One region of the Rhizobium sp. RSm-3 genome, then DNA from elsewhere that is predicted to be linked to it. Evidence: riboswitches for the same ligand, from Rfam matches in the RefSeq annotation. Region 1 holds a riboswitch; each other region holds the start of a gene.
The links. Region 1 has a riboswitch for thiamine pyrophosphate ahead of thiC (phosphomethylpyrimidine synthase ThiC). Riboswitches for the same ligand answer to the same signal wherever they lie in the genome.

Region 1 (6,893 bases):
ATCATCAAGCAGCGGCTGCAGGCGGCGGCCGAAACCCTCGACCTCGTGCCCTATCTCGACCGCTATCCGCGCCAGCTTTCGGGCGGCCAGCGCCAGCGCGTGGCGATGGGACGCGCCATCGTCCGATCGCCGCAGGTTTTCCTGTTCGACGAGCCCTTGTCGAACCTCGACGCCAAGCTGCGCGTGCAGATGCGCAAGGAGATCAAGGAACTGCACCAGCGACTGAGAACCACGACGATCTATGTCACCCACGATCAGGTCGAAGCGATGACCATGGCCGACAAGATCGTGGTCATGCAGGGCGGCAAGGTCGAACAGATCGGCACGCCGCTGGAACTCTACGATCGTCCCCGCAATACATTCGTGGCGGCCTTTATCGGCTCACCGTCGATGAATCTGCTGAAAGGCCGTTACAAGGCCGATGGTGCGATCTTCGTCACCGAGACCGGTGACGAGATCGCGCTCGGCTTTAACCCGCAGGCGTCCGACGGGCAGACCGTGCTTCTCGGCGTGCGGCCTGAACACCTTTCGCTCAGCCAAAGCGGCCTCGACACGACGGTCAGCGTCACCGAACCCACCGGCCATGAGACGATGGTCTTCCTGCGCTACGGGTCCGGCGAGCTTGTCGCGGTGCTTTCCGACCGTCACGACTTTGAGCCGGGCCAGGTCGCGACCATCGCCGCTCGGCCAGGGAAGCTTCATCTTTTCGATGCGGAATCCGGCAAGACATTGCGACCGGATTGAGCGGGCATCGCTTCAGAAGAGCCGCCGAACGTTTAGTGGCGGGTCAGTTCAATTTCAGCTCCAACATCAATTGTGCTGGAAGATCGATCGTTATTGTCGATCCGTCGGCTTTGGCAAAGGCCATTTCGCCCTCCTGCCATGCATCATATTGCATGTCGATCCGTATCCCGCCGCGCTCCAGGATAGCCCAGGAGAAATCGAGGCCGCCGCCCTTTCGGACGGACCAGCCGGCAGCCCCCAGCGTTTCGATGACCGCTCGCCAGCTTTCTTCCGATATGTCGGACAGACAAATCCGATCAGACATGCGCTCTTTCATCCCACAACGAGATAGGTTCAAAGTGGAATCGCGGTCACGGGGCCAACCGCTACGCACTCGATTTGGAGTAGAGTCCAAGGTTGCCGCCGATGGCGAATCCGCTGCGCTGATAAAATTGCGACAACGCCCCTTCCCGCTGTGAGATCAACCAGACGCTGTTGCATCCCTCGATCTTTGCCGTTTCGAAAACGGCCGACAGCAGCGCGGTCCCTATTCCAGTACCCTGCGCCTCAGGCAGGACCGAAAGCTCATCCAGATAAATGACCGGACCGGCATGGCGCCTCTGTCGTATGCCGAGCGCAATCCCCAGCACCTTGCCTCCGTCGATGGCCGCAAGGGCAATGGATTTGGGGGTATCAAGCACGTTGTTTACATTTTCAATGGCCGCTTCAAGCGACCAATTCTCGTTCCACGGAGGTCCCGCATAGGCACTGACCAGCACGCCGGCGGCGCCACTGAGATGTTCTCGCATAAGACGTTCAATCCGAAACGACATAATCCACCTGACGTTGAGTGAAATGACATGTGCCGCAGTTCGGCCAGTAACGCAACCGGGTTCCGAAACGCACGATATAAGCGGGACGGCAAAGCTCTTAAGCTTGACACGCTCACCGACGGCGCTTTACGACTATCCGCATTCACCAGGGGGGTCCCGGCAAGGGGCTGAGATACTGCTGGACAATACGGCTTTGCCGGTTGTGGCGCAGTGACCCGTTGAACCTGATCCAGTTCATACTGGCGTAGGGACGGTGCAAGCGCTCGAAGGCTTCGGATTCACGCGTGGAATCCATGCCGGCGTCTTTCCATCATTCCGGCTGATTGACTGGGTCTCCAACCACCACTTGGAGCCTCAAACCATGACCATTGCCGCAAAAATCCTCACCCCGACCGTCACCACCGGCCCGCTGCCCGCCTCGCGGAAGATCCATATTGCGGGAGATATCCACAGTAATATCCGCGTGCCGATGCGCGAAATCAGCGTTCACCCGACCGCCGGCGAGCCGCCTGTCATCGTCTATGATTCCTCAGGTCCCTACACGATCGAAGGTGCGGAGATCCGCATCGAGCAAGGCCTGCCGCCACTGCGCCGCGACTGGCTGCTGGCCCGCGGCGATATCGAAGCCTATGACGGCCGCCATGTCCGCCCCGAGGATAACGGCTTCGTCAGCGGCGACCGGCTGACGCCGGAATTCCCCGGACGGCGCCAGCCGCTGCGCGCCAAGGACGGCAAAGCCGTCACCCAGCTCGCCTATGCACGCGCCGGCATCATCACGCCGGAGATGGAGTTCATCGCCATTCGCGAGAATCTCGGCCGCAAGGCCAAGGCCGAAGCGCTGGTGCGCGACGGCGAGAGCTTCGGCGCCGATATTCCCGATCACGTCACGCCGGAATTCGTCCGCCGGGAAGTCGCCGCCGGTCGGGCGATCATCCCCGCCAACATCAACCACCCCGAAGCCGAGCCGATGATCATCGGTCGGAATTTTCTGGTGAAGATCAACGCCAATATCGGCAATTCCGCCGTCACCTCATCAATGGCCGAAGAAGTCGAGAAGATGGTCTGGGCCGCCCGCTGGGGCGCCGATACGGTCATGGATCTTTCGACCGGCCGCAACATCCACAATATCCGCGAATGGATCGTCCGCAATTCGCCACTGCCGATCGGCACGGTGCCGCTGTATCAGGCGCTGGAAAAGGTCGGCGGCATCGCCGAGGATCTTACCTGGGAAATTTATCGCGATACGCTGATCGAGCAAGCGGAACAGGGCGTCGACTATTTCACCATCCATGCCGGCGTGCGGCTGCATTACATCCCGCTCACCGTCAACCGCGTCACCGGCATCGTCTCGCGCGGCGGTTCGATTATGGCCAAGTGGTGTCTGCATCATCACCGCGAGAGCTTCCTTTACGAGCATTTCGAAGAGATCTGCGACATCTGCCGGGCCTATGACGTCTCCTTCTCGCTCGGAGACGGCCTGCGTCCGGGTTCGATTGCCGACGCCAACGACGCGGCACAGTTCGCAGAATTGGAAACGCTCGGCGAACTGACCAAGATCGCCTGGGCGAGGGGTTGCCAAGTGATGATCGAGGGCCCCGGCCACGTGCCGATGCACAAGATCAAGGAGAACATGGACAAGCAGCTCGCCGTCTGCGGCGAGGCGCCCTTCTACACGCTGGGACCGCTGACGACCGATATCGCGCCCGGCTACGACCATATCACCTCCGGCATCGGTGCGGCGATGATCGGCTGGTTCGGCACGGCTATGCTCTGCTACGTCACCCCGAAAGAGCATCTCGGCCTGCCCGACCGCAGCGACGTCAAGACCGGCGTCATCACCTATAAGATCGCCGCCCATGCCGCCGACCTCGCCAAGGGCCATCCGGCGGCGCGCCTTCGAGACGACGCGCTGTCGCGGGCGCGTTTCGAATTCCGCTGGGAAGACCAGTTCAACCTGTCGCTCGATCCCGAAACGGCCCGCTCCTTCCACGATGAGACGCTTCCGAAGGAAGCCCACAAGGTGGCGCATTTCTGTTCGATGTGCGGCCCGAAATTTTGCTCCATGCGCATATCGCATGACATCCGCGCCGAAGCGCAGAAGGAGGGGCTGGACGCGATGGCGGCGAAATACCGTGAGGGCGGCGATCTCTATATGCCGATCGAGACCTCCGCGCACGGGGCGGACTGACATGCGCGTGCTTGTCAAAGGGGCCGGCGTCGCCGGCCTCACCGTCGCCCGCGAGCTGCATGCCCGCGGTGCCGATGTCACGGTCTTCGACCCGCACCCGAACTTCGCTCGTGCGGCGTCCTGGCTCGCCGGCGGCATGCTGGCGCCCTGGTGCGAGCGGGAAAGCGCCGATGAGGCGGTGCTGACGGGCGGCCTCGATGCCGCCGATCGCTGGGAAGCGATCCTGCCGGGCAGCACCGTCCGCAACGGCACGCTCGTCGTCGCCTCGACGCGCGACCATGGCGAGCTGAAGCGATTTGCCGGCCGCACGACCGGTTATCAATGGGTTGACGAGAACGATATCGCCGCCCTTGAGCCCGCGCTCGCCACCCGTTTCAGGCACGGCCTGTTCTTCCCAGGTGAGGCGCATCTGGACCCGCGCCAGGCGCTGCGGGCGCTGAAAGAGCAACTGGCGGCAAACGGCGCCACCTTTACCGACGTAGCGCCGGACGATGACGATTTCTCCGATATCGTCGACTGCACAGGTGCTGCCCGCATCGGGCGAGAGCGCGACCTGCGCGGCGTGCGGGGCGAAATGCTCTATCTCCATACCGAAGAGGTCACGCTGGCCCGGCCCGTCCGCCTGCTGCATCCGCGTTTTCCCGTCTATATCGTTCCCCGCGGCAACGGCTTTTTCATGATCGGCGCGACGATGATCGAGACCGATTCCGACGGCCCGATCACCGCGCGTTCGCTGATGGAACTGCTGAACACGGCCTATGCGCTGCACCCGGCTTTTGCCGACGCCGCCGTCGTCGAAACCGGCGCCGGCATCCGCCCTGCCCTGCCCGACAATCTTCCGCGCGTCGTGCGGGAGGGGAAGGTCGTCGTTTTCAACGGTCTTTATCGCCACGGTTTTCTGCTGGCGCCGACCATGGCGGCCGAGGCCGCCGATCTCGTTTTTTCCAAATAGCCGAAGCAAAGGAACTCCCAATGCAACTGATCATCAATGGCGAAGCCCAGACAATCGCCGCCACGACGCTTTTGCAGCTTCTGGCCGCGCTCGATTACGAAGGCGACTGGCTGGCGACCGCCGTCAATGGCGAACTGGTCCATCGCGAGGATCGCGGCGAGCATATGCTGCACGATCATGACCGGATCGAAATCCTGACCCCGATGCAGGGAGGCTGAGCATGCTTGATCTTTATGGAAGCCAAATCGCATCACGCCTGCTTCTCGGCACCGCCCGTTACCCCTCGCCGGCGATCCTCGCCCAATCCATCACGCGCTCTAAAACGGAGATCGTCACCGTATCGCTGCGCCGCGAAATGGCCGGCGGGCGCAATGGCGGCGCTTTCTTCGACATGATCCGCTCGCTCGGCGTTCACGTTCTCCCCAACACGGCCGGCTGCCACGGCGTCTCCGAGGCGGTGTTGACGGCAAAGATGGCCCGGGAAGTCTTTCGTACCAACTGGATCAAGCTGGAGGTGATCGGCAATCACGACACGCTGCAGCCGGATGTTTTCGCGCTGGTGGAAGCGGCGCGCATCCTCACCGGCGATGGTTTCGAGGTCTTTCCATACACGACCGACGATCTGGTCGTCGCCGAGCGCCTCATCGACGCCGGCTGCCGGGTGCTGATGCCCTGGTGCGCGCCGATCGGATCTGCGGCGGGACCTCAAAACCTCGCCGCACTTCGATCGATGCGGGCGCATTTTGCAGACGTGCCGCTGATCGTGGATGCCGGCATCGGCAGGCCCTCGCATGCGGCCATCGTCATGGAGCTGGGCTTCGATGCCGTGCTGCTCAACACTGCTGTCGCTGGCGCCGGCGACCCGGCCGCGATGGCGGAGGCCTTTGCCAAGGCAATCGATGCCGGTAGGCAGGCGTTCGGCGCCGGCATGCTGGAGCCGCGCGACATGGCCGTGCCTTCGACACCGGTGATCGGAAAGGCGGTGTTTGCATGACGCTCGACCCCTTTTATCTGATCGTCGACAGCGCCGACTGGATCCGAAGGCTGGTGCCGCTTGGCGTCAAATTGGTTCAACTTCGCATCAAGGATCGCACTGTGACGGAGACGCGAGCAGATATCCGCGCGGCGAAAGCGATCTGCAAAGCCCACGCATGCCAGTTGATCGTCAACGACTACTGGCAACTCGCCATCGAGGAAGGCTGCGATTTCATCCATCTCGGCCAGGAGGATCTGGCCGCCGCCGATCTTGGCGCCATCCGCGAAGCAGGTTTGAAGCTCGGGCTTTCGACGCATGACGAGGCGGAGCTGGCGGTCGCGCTTGCCGCACATCCGGATTATATCGCCCTCGGCCCGATCTATCCGACCATCCTCAAGGCCATCCCCTGGGCGCCGCAGGGCCTCGAACGCATCGGGGCGTGGAAAACCCATATCGGCGGCACACCGCTTGTCGCGATCGGCGGGCTGACGGTGGAACGCATTGCCGGCGTTTTCAAGAACGGGGCCGACAGTGCCGCGGTCGTGACCGATATCACGCGCAATCTCGATCCTGAACAACGGACCCTGGCGTGGATTGCCGCAACCCGCTCATTTCGCCGTGACCCTTGAAGAGCGAATTTTCTCGCGCAAAGGACTGTGCATACAAACTATGATCTGCTTCCGCGCTTCTGGCCTATCCATTGTACGTCGCGTGAAAGGACCGCTGCGGCAACATCCACATTTCCGGCACGCAACGCATTGAGAATGGCACCATGATCGCGGTCAGTGGGCTCCTGTTCAGGATCTGAAAGGCTGCCAAAGGCGCTGACGCCAATAGGAGCGCCTCATTCGTTGCGGTTCCAGCCTTTGCTTTCACCGGTCTTGGCGACAAGAGCCGCATAGTCCGCGCTTATCTCTTCCAGCTTTTTCACCAATTCGGAATCAGCCCCGCCGAGCAGGCTTATGTAAGCTTCGCCTTGTTTGGACTTCGCCCAACATTGCCGACAAATCGTGCCACTGCCTTGCCGGAGGCGGAGACTTCTGGGTTCGGGGCGCCAAACGAGGCCGCGGTTCGCTTCAGGCCGTCCAGGAAGGCAGCGTCGTCGAGTCCGCTGTAAGGTTTCCCTTCGGAATTGGTGACATTGAGAAGGATTTGTTCGTCTCCGAATGATGAACAGCCATCAGCGCCTGGTGCGATCCGAGACCGGCAGAATCGTTGCGG
Region 2 (6,893 bases), on a different contig from region 1:
GGCATGTCGCGGCCGTCGTCGAGCGCGCGCCAGAAGGGATGGGCGAGAAGAAAGCCGCTGAGCACGAAGAAGATGGCAACGCCGAAATTGCCGAAGCGGAGGATCTGCGCAGCCGTTCCCAGTTCGTCGGGAATTCTGCGCATGTCCAGCCGGAGCGCCAGATGATGGACAAACACCAGCAGACAGGCCGTCGCGCGCAGAAAGTCCGCTCCGGCCAGTCTTTCCTGTTGTCGCATCCTGTTCCCCGCCTTACGGCGCCGCGTCTTTCAGCCGCACGGCGCTGTAACACTTTGAAGTGCTGCATCAGCTTTCTTATATCGCTTCCGATTTAAGAAATCATGCAGTGCCCGGTGGACTTTGCCGTGGAAAGCGGCGACGGGCGAGGTCGAGGCTCGAGGTCAGGCGAGGAGTTCGTTGGTGTAATAGCTGGAAAAATCCGGCTTCTCCTTGAGTGCGGCGCCATTCGCATCGACCAGAATGCCGTTCTCGAGCAGGAAGCCGCCGATGGCGTCGGCCTTTGCCGGGTCGAGCGTGCCGATCACGCCGGCCTCGGATTTCAGGAAGTGTCCTTCGATCAGCGCCTTCTGCGACGCTTTCACCAATTCGGTGTTCATCAGCGCGCCGTTGCTCTCGGATATCAGCAGCGCGCAGGCTTCGTCGGGATGATCGACGGAATAGGCATAACCCTTTCGCGTCGCCTGAATGAAAGCGCGGGCATTGTCCCGATTGGCCGAGAGATAGGCGTCGCTGGAGACGATGACCGTCGTCTGCTCGTCGGGAATGCCATAGTCGGAATAGTGGAAGCGGGCGATCTTCCGGTTTTCCAGTTCGGCGGCAACGCCTTCCCAGGTATAGATCTCCAGCGTGAAATCGATCGAGCCATTGTCCAGCGCCTCGTAGGCCGAGGTGCCGAGCGTGACGGTGTTGACCTCGCCTTTGCCGCCATCGTTGCGGATCATCGCGGAGACCAGTGCGCTCTCCCAGGTGCCGCCGAAGCCGCCATAGGTCTTGCCGTCGAGATCCTTGGGGCTCTTGATGTCGTCGCGTCCGCCCTTGAAGATCAGCCGCGCTGTTTCGGTCTGGACGACGCCGTAGACCATCTTCACGTCGCCGCCGGCGGCGCGCTGTGTGATGGCCTCGATCTCGCTGCTGATGCCGAAGTCGGCGACGCCGTTCGACACCAGCGTGCCGGCGCTGGTGTCGGTAAAGGGAAGAATTTCGACATCGAGGCCGGCGGCGGCATAGAAGCCCTTCGCCTTGGCGACATAGATGCCGATATGGTTGGTGTTGGGCGTCCAGTCGAGCGCGATGCGCGCCTTTGCGGGCGCTGACTGGGCGAAGGCGGGGCGGCCGGCAAGGCTTGCCGCGAGGGCGGCGAAGATCGTCTGGCGACGGGTGAGAAGCAGCATGGTGACCTCCTCAGGTCTCTGGAGCATGATGCCGAAAAGTGTGAGCAGTTTTCGGCATCATGCTCTAACTCTTTATATTGGCACAGGATTCAGATTTTAGACCGATCGGCCCAAAATCATCCTGTTCTAGCGGATGAAGCAGGGTTTGCAGGATTTCGGTTTCGATCGCCTGGGCCGCCGGCGAGCCGAGATCGGCAATGCTTCTCGGACGGGGCAGGGGAACGTGGAATTCGCGGATGATACGCGCCGGGCGGGCCGAAAGCACGTAGATACGGTCGGAGAGGAACACGGCCTCGCGGACGTCATGGGTGATCAGCAGCGCCGTCCAGCGGTGTTCGGTCCACATGCCCTGCAGCCATTCCTGGATCTGCGTGCGCGTCAGCGCGTCGAGCGCGCCGAACGGCTCGTCGAGCAGCAGCATGTCCTGGGTCTGGACGACGGTGCGCAACAGGGCGGCGCGCTGGCGCATGCCGCCGGATAATTCGGAGGGATAATGGTGTTCGAAACCGGCAAGGCCGAAGCGTTCGAATAGCGGCGCGACAGTGGCGCGCGCTGCCCGGCGGCTCATGCCCCGCACCTCGAGGCCAAGGGCGGCATTGTCGATGATCCGGCGCCAGGGCATCAGCGCATCGCGCTGCGGCATGAAGGCGAAGGAGTGCGGCGCCTCTTCCAGTGGCGCGCCGTTGAAAAGCACGGTGCCGGAATCGGGCCGAAGCGCCTGCGTCAGCAATCGGAGCACTGTCGATTTTCCGGAGCCGGACGGGCCGACGATCGAAACGAACTCGCCGCTTGCGACGCTGAGCGAAATATCGCCCAGCACCTTCATGCCGTCGAAGGATTTGGCGATATTCCGCAGCTCAACCATTGTATCGCTCATCGGCGCCGCTCCCCGGATGGTTGCCAGGGCATGACAAGGCGCTGGATCAAGAGCGTCAGGCCGAAGAGGCAGAGGGTGAGCACGGCGCTGACAACGACGGCGGCGAGCACCAGATCGGGACGGAAATTATTCTTGGCGTTGAGGATATAGATGCCGAGGCCGCGGGCGGCGCCGGCATATTCGGCAAAGATCGCGCCGACGACGGCATAGGTGATCGAGATCCGCAGGCCGGCGAAGAAATAGGGCAGCGCGGAGGGAAGCCGTGCCAGGCGGAAGATGCGCCAGCGGCTCGCTTTCATCGAGTTCAAAAGTTCGGCGATGTCGCGGTCGGTCGATTCATAGCCCTGCAGCAGGGCGACAAGCAGCGGGAAGAAGGTGACGAGCGCCACCAGCAGGATCTTCGGCAAGAGGCCGAAGCCAAACCAGAGGACGACAAGCGGCGCGATCGCCACCAGCGGCAGGGTCTGGCTGGCGATGAAGATCGGCAGCAATGCCCGGCGCATGAAAGGCATGAAATCCATGAGGATCGAAGCGGCGAAGGCGAAGGCAAGCGACAGCGCGAAACCGCCAAGCGTCGCGCCGAGCGTCGGCCAGGTGTTTGATATCAGCGCTTCGCGGTTCAGCCAGCCCTGGATGAGAATGCGCGAAGGCGCCGGCAGGATGGAAGGCTTGATGCCGGAAAGATCGACATAGACCTCCCATGCCGCCAGAAAGGCGAAGCCCGCGAGCAAGGCGGGCATTGCCCGATAGAGAGCGGCGCGGAGCGCTGCAAGACGCGAATGCGAAGGTCGTGGCAGTGTCATCAGCGTTTGATTTCGGTCTCGATGGGCAGCCGGTCGCTATCGGGATCGAGCGCCTTGACGGCATCGAGAATGATGCCGACGAGGTTGCCTGATATCGGATAGACTGACACTTCTGCGCTTGAGAACATCTGAACCTCGCTCCGCTGGCATTACCCAGATCAGCTTTGAAGGGTCCAGAGGCTTGCGCCTCACATCTCAGCCCCGGCGATACGGAGCTCCCCTGTATTTCGGCGGAAACTACCACCCGGGTTTTCTTCCCGCAACCGCAAAATTGCGAACCGGTCCGTCCAGTCGGAATGGATCTGATCTCAGGGAAACACCCGAGCGGAAGTCCCGCTCGGGTGTTCCTCGGTGGGCCCGTACCTGCCGGGAACGGGACCGCAGCTTGCTGCCTCAGGCGGCGATGTCGGCGTGCGCAAGGCGTCCGCGCTGGCGGGCGCCCGATCGGGCTTTACGATTGCAGGAGCAAGGGTTATAAAACCTCAACTAATATTGAGGTCAAGAGACATGGATCGGATTCCGGCAGCGCAGCCCGGCAAACTGCTGACGGTCGGTGAGGTGGCTGAGCGCAGCGGTCTTGCCGTTTCGGCGCTGCATTTCTACGAGACAAAGGGTTTGATCTCGAGCATCCGCTCCCGCGGCAACCAGCGGCGCTACGGGCGCGACGTACTTCGCCGCCTCGGCATCATTAAGGTGGCGCAGCGTGTCGGCATTCCGCTTGTGGAAATCCAGGCGGCGTTCCACTCGCTGCCGCAGGGGCGCACGCCGACGGCCGCGGACTGGCAGACGTTGTCGGCACGATGGAAGGACGATCTCGACGCGCGAATCGGCCAGCTCAGCCTGTTGCGCGACCGCCTGGCCGGCTGCATCGGCTGCGGCTGTCTGTCGATCGAAAGCTGTCCGCTGCGCAATCCCTGCGACCGGCTCGGCAAGGAAGGGCCGGGTGCGCGGCTGCTGCAGACCGAAAACTAGCCTTCGGGAGAGCCAAGTCTCTCCGGGAGAGCCAAGTCTTTCCGGGAGAGCCAAGTCTCTCCCGGAAAGATCGATGTCTGCCTTTCTTTCGGTCGCGGTGCTCATATGTTAAGGGCGAGTGACGCAACCGAGGAGGACGGCTTCGTGTTTCATCCAAGACTGTTTGAAAATCGCAATGTCGTCGTCACCGGCGCCGGCCGCGGCATCGGCCTGGAAGTCGCTCGGCAGTTTCTGGATTGCGGCGCGAAGGTCATCGTTCACACCGGGCGCAAGCCGGGGCGAGACCTGCCGGATTTCCTGCTGACGGCTGAATCGGAAAGACGGGCGCTGCTGCTGCATGCCGATTTCTCCGCCGCCGGCGGGGCGGCGCAATTTGCCGAAGATGTTCTCGCATTCTTCGACAAGGTGCATGTGCTCGTCAACAATGCCGGCACCATGCTCGGCCGTTTTCCGGCTGCGACGCTGACCGACGCGGAATATGAGGCGGTCATCCGGCTCAACCAGACATCGGTGGTGGCGCTGACGCGCGCCTTGCTGCCGGCATTGAAGGCGGCCGAGGGTGCTGCCGTCGTCAACACAGTTTCGATCTCGGCGCTGACCGGCGGCAGCCCCGGCTCCTCAATCTATTCGGCCTCGAAAGCCTTCGTTGCGACCTATTCGAAGGCGCTTGCCCGCGAGCTTGCCCCGGACGGCATCCGCGTCAACTGCGTCTCGCCGGGAACGATCGAGACGGATTTCCACGAGCGCTATTCCTCCAGGGAAAAACTGGAGCAGACCCGGAAATCCATCCCGTTGCAGCGGCTCGGCACGGCGGAGGATTGCGCTCCCGCCTATCTGTTCCTGGCAGCTCCCTTGCTGTCGGGATACATCACCGGCCAGGTGATCGAGATCAATGGCGGACAGCTTATCTGCTGATTTACTTGGACCTTTTTTGGCATTTCATCACTATTGACCAATTCGCTTGTGCGAATATGCTATTGTGCTGATCTACCACACCGCCTCCCTTCCGAGATATCGAATGCCGTTGCCTAAACCGGAGCCGGGGATGACCGGCCAGGACTTGCACATACTCGCTGGAAAAGCCCATGAAGCGAGCGATCTGCTGAAAGCTTTGGCGCATCACACCCGACTTCTGATCCTCTGCATACTGGCAAAACAGGAGCGGACGGTCGGGGAAATCGAAAATATTCTCGGCATACAGCAGGCGATGGTCTCGCAGCAGCTTGCGCGTTTGCGGCTCGAAGGTCTGGTCAATACGCGCCGTCAGGGCAGGCTGGTTTATTACAGTATCGGCAATGTCAGCGTGCTTGCCTTCCTCGAATCGCTGTTTGAGCTTTTCCCATTGTAGAAAACTGTTAAAGCGCGTCGCAAAGAACTTGCTTCATGCGACGCGCTTTAGTTTTTTGTGTTATGCATGTCGTCGTCCCAAAACCGCTGCACACTTTTGGGCGACATGCATTAGCACCGCCCTTGCGGAGCGTCGCTGCTATGTCGAAGATGAGGCCGGACGCGGAATGTCGCGGGAGACCGGATGATCGACAAGCTGGAATTCTTCATCGCCCTTGCCAATGAAAAACATTTCGGCCGCGCCGCCGAAGAATGCGGGATTTCACAGCCGACGTTGTCGGCCGCGATCCGGCAGCTCGAGGATCAGCTCGGCGTCATGCTGGTGCAGCGCGGCTCGCGGTTTCAGGGCTTGACGCCGGAAGGGCAGCGCGTGCTCGAATGGGCTCGCCGCATCGTCGGCGACGCCCGCACCATGCGCGAGGAGATGCGCGCCGCGCGCCGCGGTCTTTCCGGCCATATCCGTCTCGCCGCCATTCCGACGGCGCTCGCCATGCTGTCGCGCATCACCACGCCCTTTCAGGAGCGGCATCCCGGCGTCACCTTCTCGATCGTCTCACGCAATTCGCTGCAGGTGCTGAGCATGCTCGAAAACCTCGAAATCGATGCCGGCATCACCTATCTCGAAAATGAACCGCTCGGCCGTGTCACCAGCGTTCCGCTCTATGCCGAGCGTTACCATCTGATCACGGCTGCAGGCAGCCCGCTGTCCGATCGCGACAATGTGACCTGGAAGGAGGTCGGCGATCTTCGGCTTTGTCTATTGACCGCCGACATGCAGAACCGCCGAATCATCAATCGGCACCTGACGGAAGCAGGCGCAAGTGTGCATCCGACGCTCGAATCCAATTCGATGATCGTGCTGTTTTCGCATGTTCGAACCGGACGCTGGGCGAGCATCATGCCGCGCAATGTCGCCAAATCTTTTGGTTTTCCAGTGGAAATCCGGATGATTCCGATCGTCGAACCGGAAGCGCATCATCTGGTCGGGCTCGTAGCGCCTTATCGTGAACCCTTCACGCCGCTCGTCTCGGCCTTGCTGCACGAAGCGCGGGTGCTCGTGAGGGACGAGGAACTCTGATAGGAAAAATCTATCGATCCACAGGATAGCTTTATTGATCACGCTCGGCTTCCCTGAGATGCTGGTTATGGAATGGTGATTGGCTGGGGGAGTCTGCCATTCCTGTAACGAGCAAGCGGCTGGGAGGGCTGCCTTATGACCATTCATATCGCCGAAGGCGATATCACAGCGCGCACCCGTGCCATCGTCGCCGAGCTTCGCTTCCTTGAAGGGCCGCTGCTTCCCATTCTGCACGAGGTTCAGGAAGAATTCGGCTATGTGCCGCAGGAGGCCGTGCCTGTGATAGCGGAGGAACTGAACCTTTCCCGCGCCGAGGTGCATGGCGTGGTGACCTTCTATCATGATTACCGCGACCATCCGGCCGGCCGGCATGTGCTGAAGCTCTGTCGGGCCGAGGCCTGTCAGTC
Region 3 (6,893 bases), on a different contig from region 1:
ATAAGGCGAGGATGGAATGAACATCGACTTCAACGGTGGAAAATGGCTGAACGAGCCGGCCAGCTGGCGCGCAGACGAAACCGGCCTCACCCTGACGACTGACGAGAAAACCGATTTCTGGCGCGAAACCCATTACGGCTTCACCCGCGACAGCGGCCACTTCCTCGCCTTTCCCACGACCGAGAGCTTCACCGCCCAGATCCGCGTCCAGGGCGAGTTCCGTACCCTCTACGACCAGGCCGGCCTGATGGTGCGTCTCGACGAGAAACGCTGGGTGAAGTCAGGCGTCGAGTTCACCGACGGCGAACCCTTCCTCAGCACCGTCGTCACCGACGGCAGATCCGACTGGTCCGTCTCACAACCCTTCAAGGAACTCGAGGACTTCCACCTCCGCATCACCGTCGCAAACGGCGCCATGCGCATCCAGGCCTCCCGCGATGGAAGCCGCTGGCCGCTGCTGCGGCTAGCGCCCTTCCCGGCGGCCGAGCGCTATGAGGTGGGGCCGGCTGCCTGCACGCCGGAACGCAGCGGGCTGAGGGTGCGGTTTTCGGAGTTTGCGATTGGGGCGGCGGTTACGACCGGGCTGCATGATTTGAGTTAGGCCAAGATTTCTAAGCCGATCAATTTGCCGTCCTCTCCGCAATCGAGGTCTATAATGAATCAGCGCTTTCTAAGACGATCATCCCGAGGTACGAACACAGGATTTGGATCCATATCGCCGGCTTGAAAGGTCGGCACAAGTTCGCCGATCTTGTTCGGGATCTTCACTACATTCGCCCTGATAAGCCGCTTGATTTCATCCCGATATTGCAGGGCTCTTTTCTCTTGCGCCTCTTTTTCAGCGCCCGATTTCTGCTGTCGCGATTTAGTATGCTGAAGTCGTCTTTGAAAATATGGCCTTCCAATTTTCTCATTCTGAATATGCATAGATCCAGGAAGCATGATTATTTCGCCTGATTCCTCCTCAATTTCACCCATTATATCGGCGATATCGTTTGTCTCCATAACAACTATCCGACACCCTCGCGAATGTGCCAGGAAAAAATTTAGAATATGTCCGGACCGCCTATACAATTCCTCCCAACCTCCAGAATGATCTAGGTGAGGAATTCCATCAAAAAACGTGTGCTCCTCCAATAAGCCGATCTCCGGAACAGCAGGGTGGGTTCTTTGCTTGCCGACAGCGATCATGTCCCCAGTGTCGATATTAAAAAGCATGTAATCAACCGACATTTCGACCTCTATTTTGGATAAGAGTACACAGGTTTACCCTGAGCCGTATAAATCGTTACAGTTGGCGCGTTTTTATCATATTGGGAGCTCGACATGACGTTTTTCATTGCCTGTTCCGCAGTCCCGCGGCTCAGATTGGCGGCGCGGCCATCAATCACAATCGAAGCCCCTGAGTCCTGGCGAGTATTCGAGATAATTTTATCTAGGACAGAAGCTTCGTGACCCTGCTCGTCGCGCTCGGCGTCAAGTCCACTCCTCAGAGCCGTCGTCCGCTATCCACACGACTCCAGCAGGGCACTCCTCGCGAAAGAACCAAAGACTTTCCTCAAAAATCTTTGCATCCTCCGACACTTTATCAAAGTCGTCGGTCAGCTTCGGTCCGGATGAATTTGTCTCCGCTCTTCCGAACACCATTTCCCGAGGAAGGTCTGTCCTGGGATCGGCTTGCCGACGCCCGCCGAATGCGGGTTGGTCGGCGGCGTAAGGACGGCGCCACTGAGCCCCGAATTGACATTGAACAGCGCGCCGCCGGCCTTGATGTTGGCGTCGCCGATCGCCTAGACGGAACTGACGATCGTCGTGCCGTTGGCCATGACCAGCCGGGCGTGCCGAGGGTGACCTAGATGTTCAGCAAAGATGCATCCAGGAGTGCGCGGTGCTCAAACCCCTGCCTACGGAACTGACAGATTAAAAAACCTCCTGGCGGAGCAATTCAAAGTCTTCGACGTTAGTCATTAGTGCGATCAGTTCTGACGGTCTATCCGTGGAGTTTATATAAAAAAGGAGGGGATAGCTGACAAAATCCTGCTCTACAGGATCGCCATCAAATGGATCAATATTCTTTTTTAAAACGAATTGCTCTTCGCCTCCCGCGCCAAAGACATAATAAACCCCGGCCTGATAAAAACTATCTCGCTCGGTGAAGAAAAATCCAAACACCGATTCTACTGCAGCCTTTGCTTCTGCAAGTGAATTCTTTCGTATTCCATACAATATAAAGCTTGGCATAATACATTATTACTCCGGAAAGAATATACCAGGAGACCTGTTCGTCGCTGCGGTCGATGTGCCATAGATCATAAAATTAACCTCACGTCCTGTCTGCACATTAAGCTTGCTTGCCAGGTCACTCAGTCCGAGAGCTGCGAGATCACGGCCACTTAGCGGTCCCGTCCTTGTGCCAGAACTCCTAAGGCCAATCCCCAGAGACTGCGCGCGCTGTAACAGCCCAGGGCTTACTACAGCAATGTCAAAGTCGCTAATCCGACCGACGTCAAACGCTTCACCGGTCGAGTAGCTTCGGCCAGTTACAGCACTCCCCTGAAGGATTGTCTGAACATTGTCATAACCAGCGCGAGCAAACCCCGCCCTTATATCACGGCCCAACGTCGCAAATTCACCCGTACTAGCACAACGCGCAACTTACGCGAAGCTGGTCATCTGCTCGTTATCATTGAAAATACGACACATAAACGGATAGGATGAATATTTCTGGATCTGCGGAAATCCATGAAAGCCTGAGGAAGATGAGCTGCACTCATTTTAAACAAGAGACCTTTCGAGACGCCTGCATCTTTCCCGATCCCGCACAGAAATACGGAGATGTATTTCAGAAATTCCTTACACCCGCGGTTGCTGCTCCTATTCTTCTCGGAAAGGAAAGGACAACCGAATGGCGAAACCGCAGTGGCCGACGCAGCCCGGGACGGAATCTGCGGGGCGGCATTCGGGAAAACCTGATCAAGACCCGAATCGACGGCAAGCTCTCGGCCTTCGTAAAGCCCGGACTGACCGTCGAGGACGATAGCGTGCCCGCCGCGGACTTCACGCGCTGCGCCGTCGCAGCACTGTCATTTTCGAGATGACATCCGCCCCGTTCTCTGCGAAAAAGAGCGCGATGAGAGACAGGGGCGTTCGTCGACAGACGGGCTGAGAAGCACCCTTCGAACCTGAACCGGATAATGCCGGCGGAGGGAGTCGCTCGGGGTCGCGGTTCGCCGCACGAATTACCCCGTGCCCGCCCCGCCTGAAAGGGGCCACATATGCAGACCAGGACCACACCAGGAGCCATGCTGAAGGCGATGCGCGAGAAGCCGCCGCTCGTTCAGTGCATCACCAATTACGTCGCCATGAACATCGCCGCCAATGTTCTCCTGGCCGCCGGCGCCTCGCCGGCCATGGTGCATGCGGCTGAGGAAGCCGGCGAATTCGCCGGCATCGCCAACGCGCTGACCGTCAATATCGGCACGCTGTCGACGCAATGGATCGACGGCATGCAGGCGGCGGCAAAGGCGGCGACCTCGGCCGGCAAACCCTGGGTGCTCGATCCGGTCGCCCATTATGCCACGGCGTTCCGCCGCGATGCGGTCGCCGGTCTGCTGGCGCTCAAGCCCACGATCATCCGCGGCAACGCCTCCGAAATCATCGCGCTCGCCGGCGGCGAGAGCAGCGGCCAGGGCGTCGACAGCCGCGATCCGGTCGAGCGGGCCGAAGGTTCGGCGCGATGGCTGGCCGAGCGCCAACAGGCGATCGTCGCCGTCACCGGTGCCGTCGATTTCGTCACCGACGGCCAGCGGGCTGTGCGCATCACAGGCGGATCGACCTTGATGCCGCAGGTTACCGCGCTCGGCTGCTCGCTCACCTGCCTCGTCGGCGCCTTTGCCGCCACGGTGCCCGAGGATATGTTCGGGGCGACGGTCGCCGCCCTTGCAACGTTCGCCATCGCCGGCGAGGAGGCAGCGCTGGGTGCGGCCGGTCCCGGCTCCTTTGCCTGGCGCTTCCTCGACGCGTTGAACGCGCTCGACGCCGAAACGCTCGATGCCAGGGCACGGGTATCGGCGGCATGAAGACTTTCGACCTTTCGCTCTATCTCGTCCTCGATCCCGATCTCTGCGCCGGGATCGGCATGGTCGAGACCGCGCGGCTTGCCGTTGCCGGCGGCGCGACGATGGTGCAGCTGCGCGACAAACATGCCGGCACGGCCGGGATGATCGAGACCGGACGCGCCTTGAAACAGGCGCTTGATGGCACCGGCGCGCTCCTCATCGTCAACGACGATGTCAAGGCGGCGATCGCCATCGGCGCCGACGGGTTGCATATCGGCCAGGAGGATATGGATGCGGTGACAGCGCGGGCGATGATCGGCTCCGACATGATCCTCGGCCTGTCGGTCGAAACCGCGGCGCTTGCCGCTGCCGTCGATCCCGATGTCGTCGACTATACCGGCGTCGGGCCGGTGTTTGCGACACCGACCAAGGCCAACCACAAGCAGCCGATCGGCTTTGACGGTCTTGCCAAGCTGGTGGCGGCTTCGCCGGTGCCCTCGGTTGCGATCGGCGGGCTCAAGGCGGAGCATGTGGCCGAAGTCTTTGCCGCAGGCGCGAGCGGGCTTGCCGTCGTCTCCGCCATCTCAGGCACGCCCGACCCGGAAGCGGCGACGCGCCGCATCGCCGCTGAAATTCGAAAGGCCCGCCCATGATCCGCAACGTCCTCTCCATCGCCGGTTCCGATCCCTCGGGCGGCGCCGGCATCCAGGCCGATCTCAAGGCCTTCTCCGCCCGCGGCGTCTACGGCATGGCGGTGCTGACCGCGCTGACGGCGCAGAACACGCAAGGGGTCACCGGCGTGCATCTGGTGCCGGCTGCATTCGTTGCCGATCAGATCAACGCCGTCTTTGCCGATGTGCGTGTCGATGCCGTCAAGATCGGCATGATCGCCAATGCCGGCATCGCCGAAGCCGTTGCTGGAGCGCTCGCCGCAGCTCTGGCCGAGGGACGCGGCATCCCCATCGTCATCGATCCCGTGATGATCGCCAAGGGCGGCGCCGCCTTGCTGGCACCCGAAGCCGTCGACGTGCTGACCCGCCGGCTGCTGCCGCTCGCGACGCTGCTGACCCCGAACCTGCCTGAGGCCGCCGCCCTGCTGCATCAGCCGGTGGCGACAAACCGCGCCGAGATGGCGGCGCAGGCCGAGCAACTGCGCGCGCTCGGCCCGGCCGCCGTGCTGGTCAAAGGCGGTCATCTCGACAGCGAGGAAAGCCCCGACGTGCTTGCCGCGGCCGATGGTCTGCACTGGTTCGAAGCCCGGCGCGTGCCGACCAAGAACACCCACGGCACCGGCTGCACGCTGTCGAGCGCGCTGGCAGCCGAGCTTGCCAAGGGTGCCTCGGCTGAAGAGGCCGTCGCCATCGCCAAGGATTACCTCGCCGGCGCGGTTGCGGCTTCAGGCAGCCTCAGCGTCGGCTCCGGACACGGCCCGGTGCAGCATTTTCATGCGCTTTGGAAAGCGGCGGGATAAGTGCCTCACGTCGCCGCACGCCTTCATTCAAAACGGCTCGGGCTCCCCGGGCCGTTTTTGCATTTTGGACCCACCCTGCATTGAAACCCGGCCCTCGCGAGGGCCGGCTCTGCGGCTCATTTCAGAATCCCTGTTGACAAGCCCGGTCGCATGGCCAAATCTATGTCATTAAAAAGGGATATATTCCGCAATAACGGAATATTAGGAGGAGTGACAGGGTGCCAGACCTGCTTGTGAGTCTATACTCGACAGAGCTCGCCGACCTGCAACGGAAAGCCGATCATGTCGGCGTCTCCATCCGCCCTCCTCTCCCCCCGGAACTGCATCTCGTCGTCAACTGGGTTCGCGAAGGGTTCAGCGAGAACTGGGCGAGCGAGGTCTCGGTCGCCTTCTCCCGCCAGCCCGTCGCCTGCCTGATCGCCGTCGACGGCAGCAAGCTTCTCGGCTTTGCCTGCTACGACACGACGGCACGCGGCTTCTTCGGCCCGACCGGAGTCGATCCTGAAGCCCGCGGCAAGGGTATCGGGCTCGCCCTGTTTTCCGCCTGCCTTCAGACCATGAAGACGCTTGGCCATGCCTATGCCTTTATCGGCGATGCCGGCCCGGTCGATTTCTACGCCAAGACCGCAGGCGCAATCACCATCCCCGCCCCGACAAGGGCATCTACGAAGGCATGCTGAGAAGCATGCCGACATGACCATCTGATCCCGGAGCACCAGAATTGTCCTCGACCCCGCTCGCCCTTTTCGTCGGCCTTCCCAATCCCGTCCTTTCGGACGATGAATTCGCCCTGTTCCGCGAGACCAATCCGCTCGGCCTCTTCGTCGGCCGGCGCAATCAGCGCGAGCCGGAGCAGACCAGGCGGCTGATCGAGCGCTTTCGGCAAGCTGTCGGCCGCGACGATGCGCCTGTCTTCACCGACCAGGAAGGCGGCCGCGTGCAGCATCTCGATGCCGGGCCTTGGCCGCTCTTCCGCAGCTTCGGCCAGTTTGCCGAACTGGCGCGCCGCGATTTCGATCTCGGCAAAAAAGCACTGCGCCTTTCCTCCCAGGCGATGGGCGCGATGATGACGGAACTCGGGCTTTCGAGCGGCTGCTCGCCCGTTCTCGATCTCGTCTTCGAGACGACGAGCGCGGTCATCGGCGCCCGCTCCTTCGGTCCCGATCCCGATGTCATCGCCGCCCTCGGCCGCGAAGTGGTCGATGGCCTGCTCGAGACCGGCAACATGCCCGTGATCAAGCACATTCCCGGCCATGGTCGCGCGACGCTCGACTCTCACAAGGAGCGCCCGGTCGTCGACGCCTCGCGCGAGACCCTCGCAGCGACCGATTTCAAACCCTTCGTCGCGCTGAAGGATACGCCCT

Region 2: it holds a riboswitch for thiamine pyrophosphate, as region 1 does, so the genes downstream of both, BBJ66_RS35725 (YkoF family thiamine/hydroxymethylpyrimidine-binding protein) here and thiC (phosphomethylpyrimidine synthase ThiC) in region 1, are expected to answer to the same signal.
Region 3: it holds a riboswitch for thiamine pyrophosphate, as region 1 does, so the genes downstream of both, thiM (hydroxyethylthiazole kinase) here and thiC (phosphomethylpyrimidine synthase ThiC) in region 1, are expected to answer to the same signal.

Annotation. Positions count from the first base shown of each region.
Region 1 is NZ_MAWZ01000002.1:436,705-443,597, forward strand. It holds gene BBJ66_RS05230 (ABC transporter ATP-binding protein) at 1-744, shown strand, start outside; gene BBJ66_RS05235 (hypothetical protein) at 788-1,048, opposite strand; gene BBJ66_RS05240 (GNAT family N-acetyltransferase) at 1,110-1,556, opposite strand; TPP riboswitch at 1,694-1,825, shown strand; gene thiC (phosphomethylpyrimidine synthase ThiC) at 1,918-3,744, shown strand; gene thiO (glycine oxidase ThiO) at 3,746-4,696, shown strand; gene thiS (sulfur carrier protein ThiS) at 4,717-4,914, shown strand; gene BBJ66_RS05260 (thiazole synthase) at 4,917-5,690, shown strand; gene BBJ66_RS05265 (thiamine phosphate synthase) at 5,687-6,301, shown strand; gene BBJ66_RS05275 (ATP-binding cassette domain-containing protein) at 6,839-6,893, shown strand, end outside.
Region 2 is NZ_MAWZ01000060.1:127,020-133,912, reverse strand. It holds gene BBJ66_RS32105 (acyltransferase family protein) at 1-236, opposite strand, end outside; gene BBJ66_RS32100 (ABC transporter substrate-binding protein) at 399-1,409, opposite strand; gene BBJ66_RS32095 (ABC transporter ATP-binding protein) at 1,474-2,286, opposite strand; gene BBJ66_RS32090 (ABC transporter permease) at 2,283-3,089, opposite strand; partial or broken gene BBJ66_RS35725 (YkoF family thiamine/hydroxymethylpyrimidine-binding protein) at 3,101-3,217, opposite strand; TPP riboswitch at 3,208-3,321, opposite strand; gene soxR (redox-sensitive transcriptional activator SoxR) at 3,597-4,061, shown strand; gene BBJ66_RS32080 (SDR family NAD(P)-dependent oxidoreductase) at 4,206-4,976, shown strand; gene BBJ66_RS32075 (ArsR/SmtB family transcription factor) at 5,080-5,409, shown strand; gene BBJ66_RS32070 (LysR family transcriptional regulator) at 5,593-6,486, shown strand; gene BBJ66_RS32065 (formate dehydrogenase subunit gamma) at 6,622-6,893, shown strand, end outside.
Region 3 is NZ_MAWZ01000057.1:90,690-97,582, reverse strand. It holds gene BBJ66_RS27695 (DUF1349 domain-containing protein) at 17-601, shown strand; gene BBJ66_RS27690 (hypothetical protein) at 661-1,233, opposite strand; gene BBJ66_RS35930 (DUF596 domain-containing protein) at 1,477-1,647, opposite strand; gene BBJ66_RS27685 (hypothetical protein) at 1,921-2,241, opposite strand; gene BBJ66_RS27680 (hypothetical protein) at 2,715-3,098, shown strand; TPP riboswitch at 3,130-3,226, shown strand; gene thiM (hydroxyethylthiazole kinase) at 3,276-4,079, shown strand; gene thiE (thiamine phosphate synthase) at 4,076-4,711, shown strand; gene thiD (bifunctional hydroxymethylpyrimidine kinase/phosphomethylpyrimidine kinase) at 4,708-5,529, shown strand; partial or broken gene BBJ66_RS27660 (GNAT family N-acetyltransferase) at 5,748-6,226, shown strand; gene BBJ66_RS27655 (glycoside hydrolase family 3 N-terminal domain-containing protein) at 6,251-6,893, shown strand, end outside.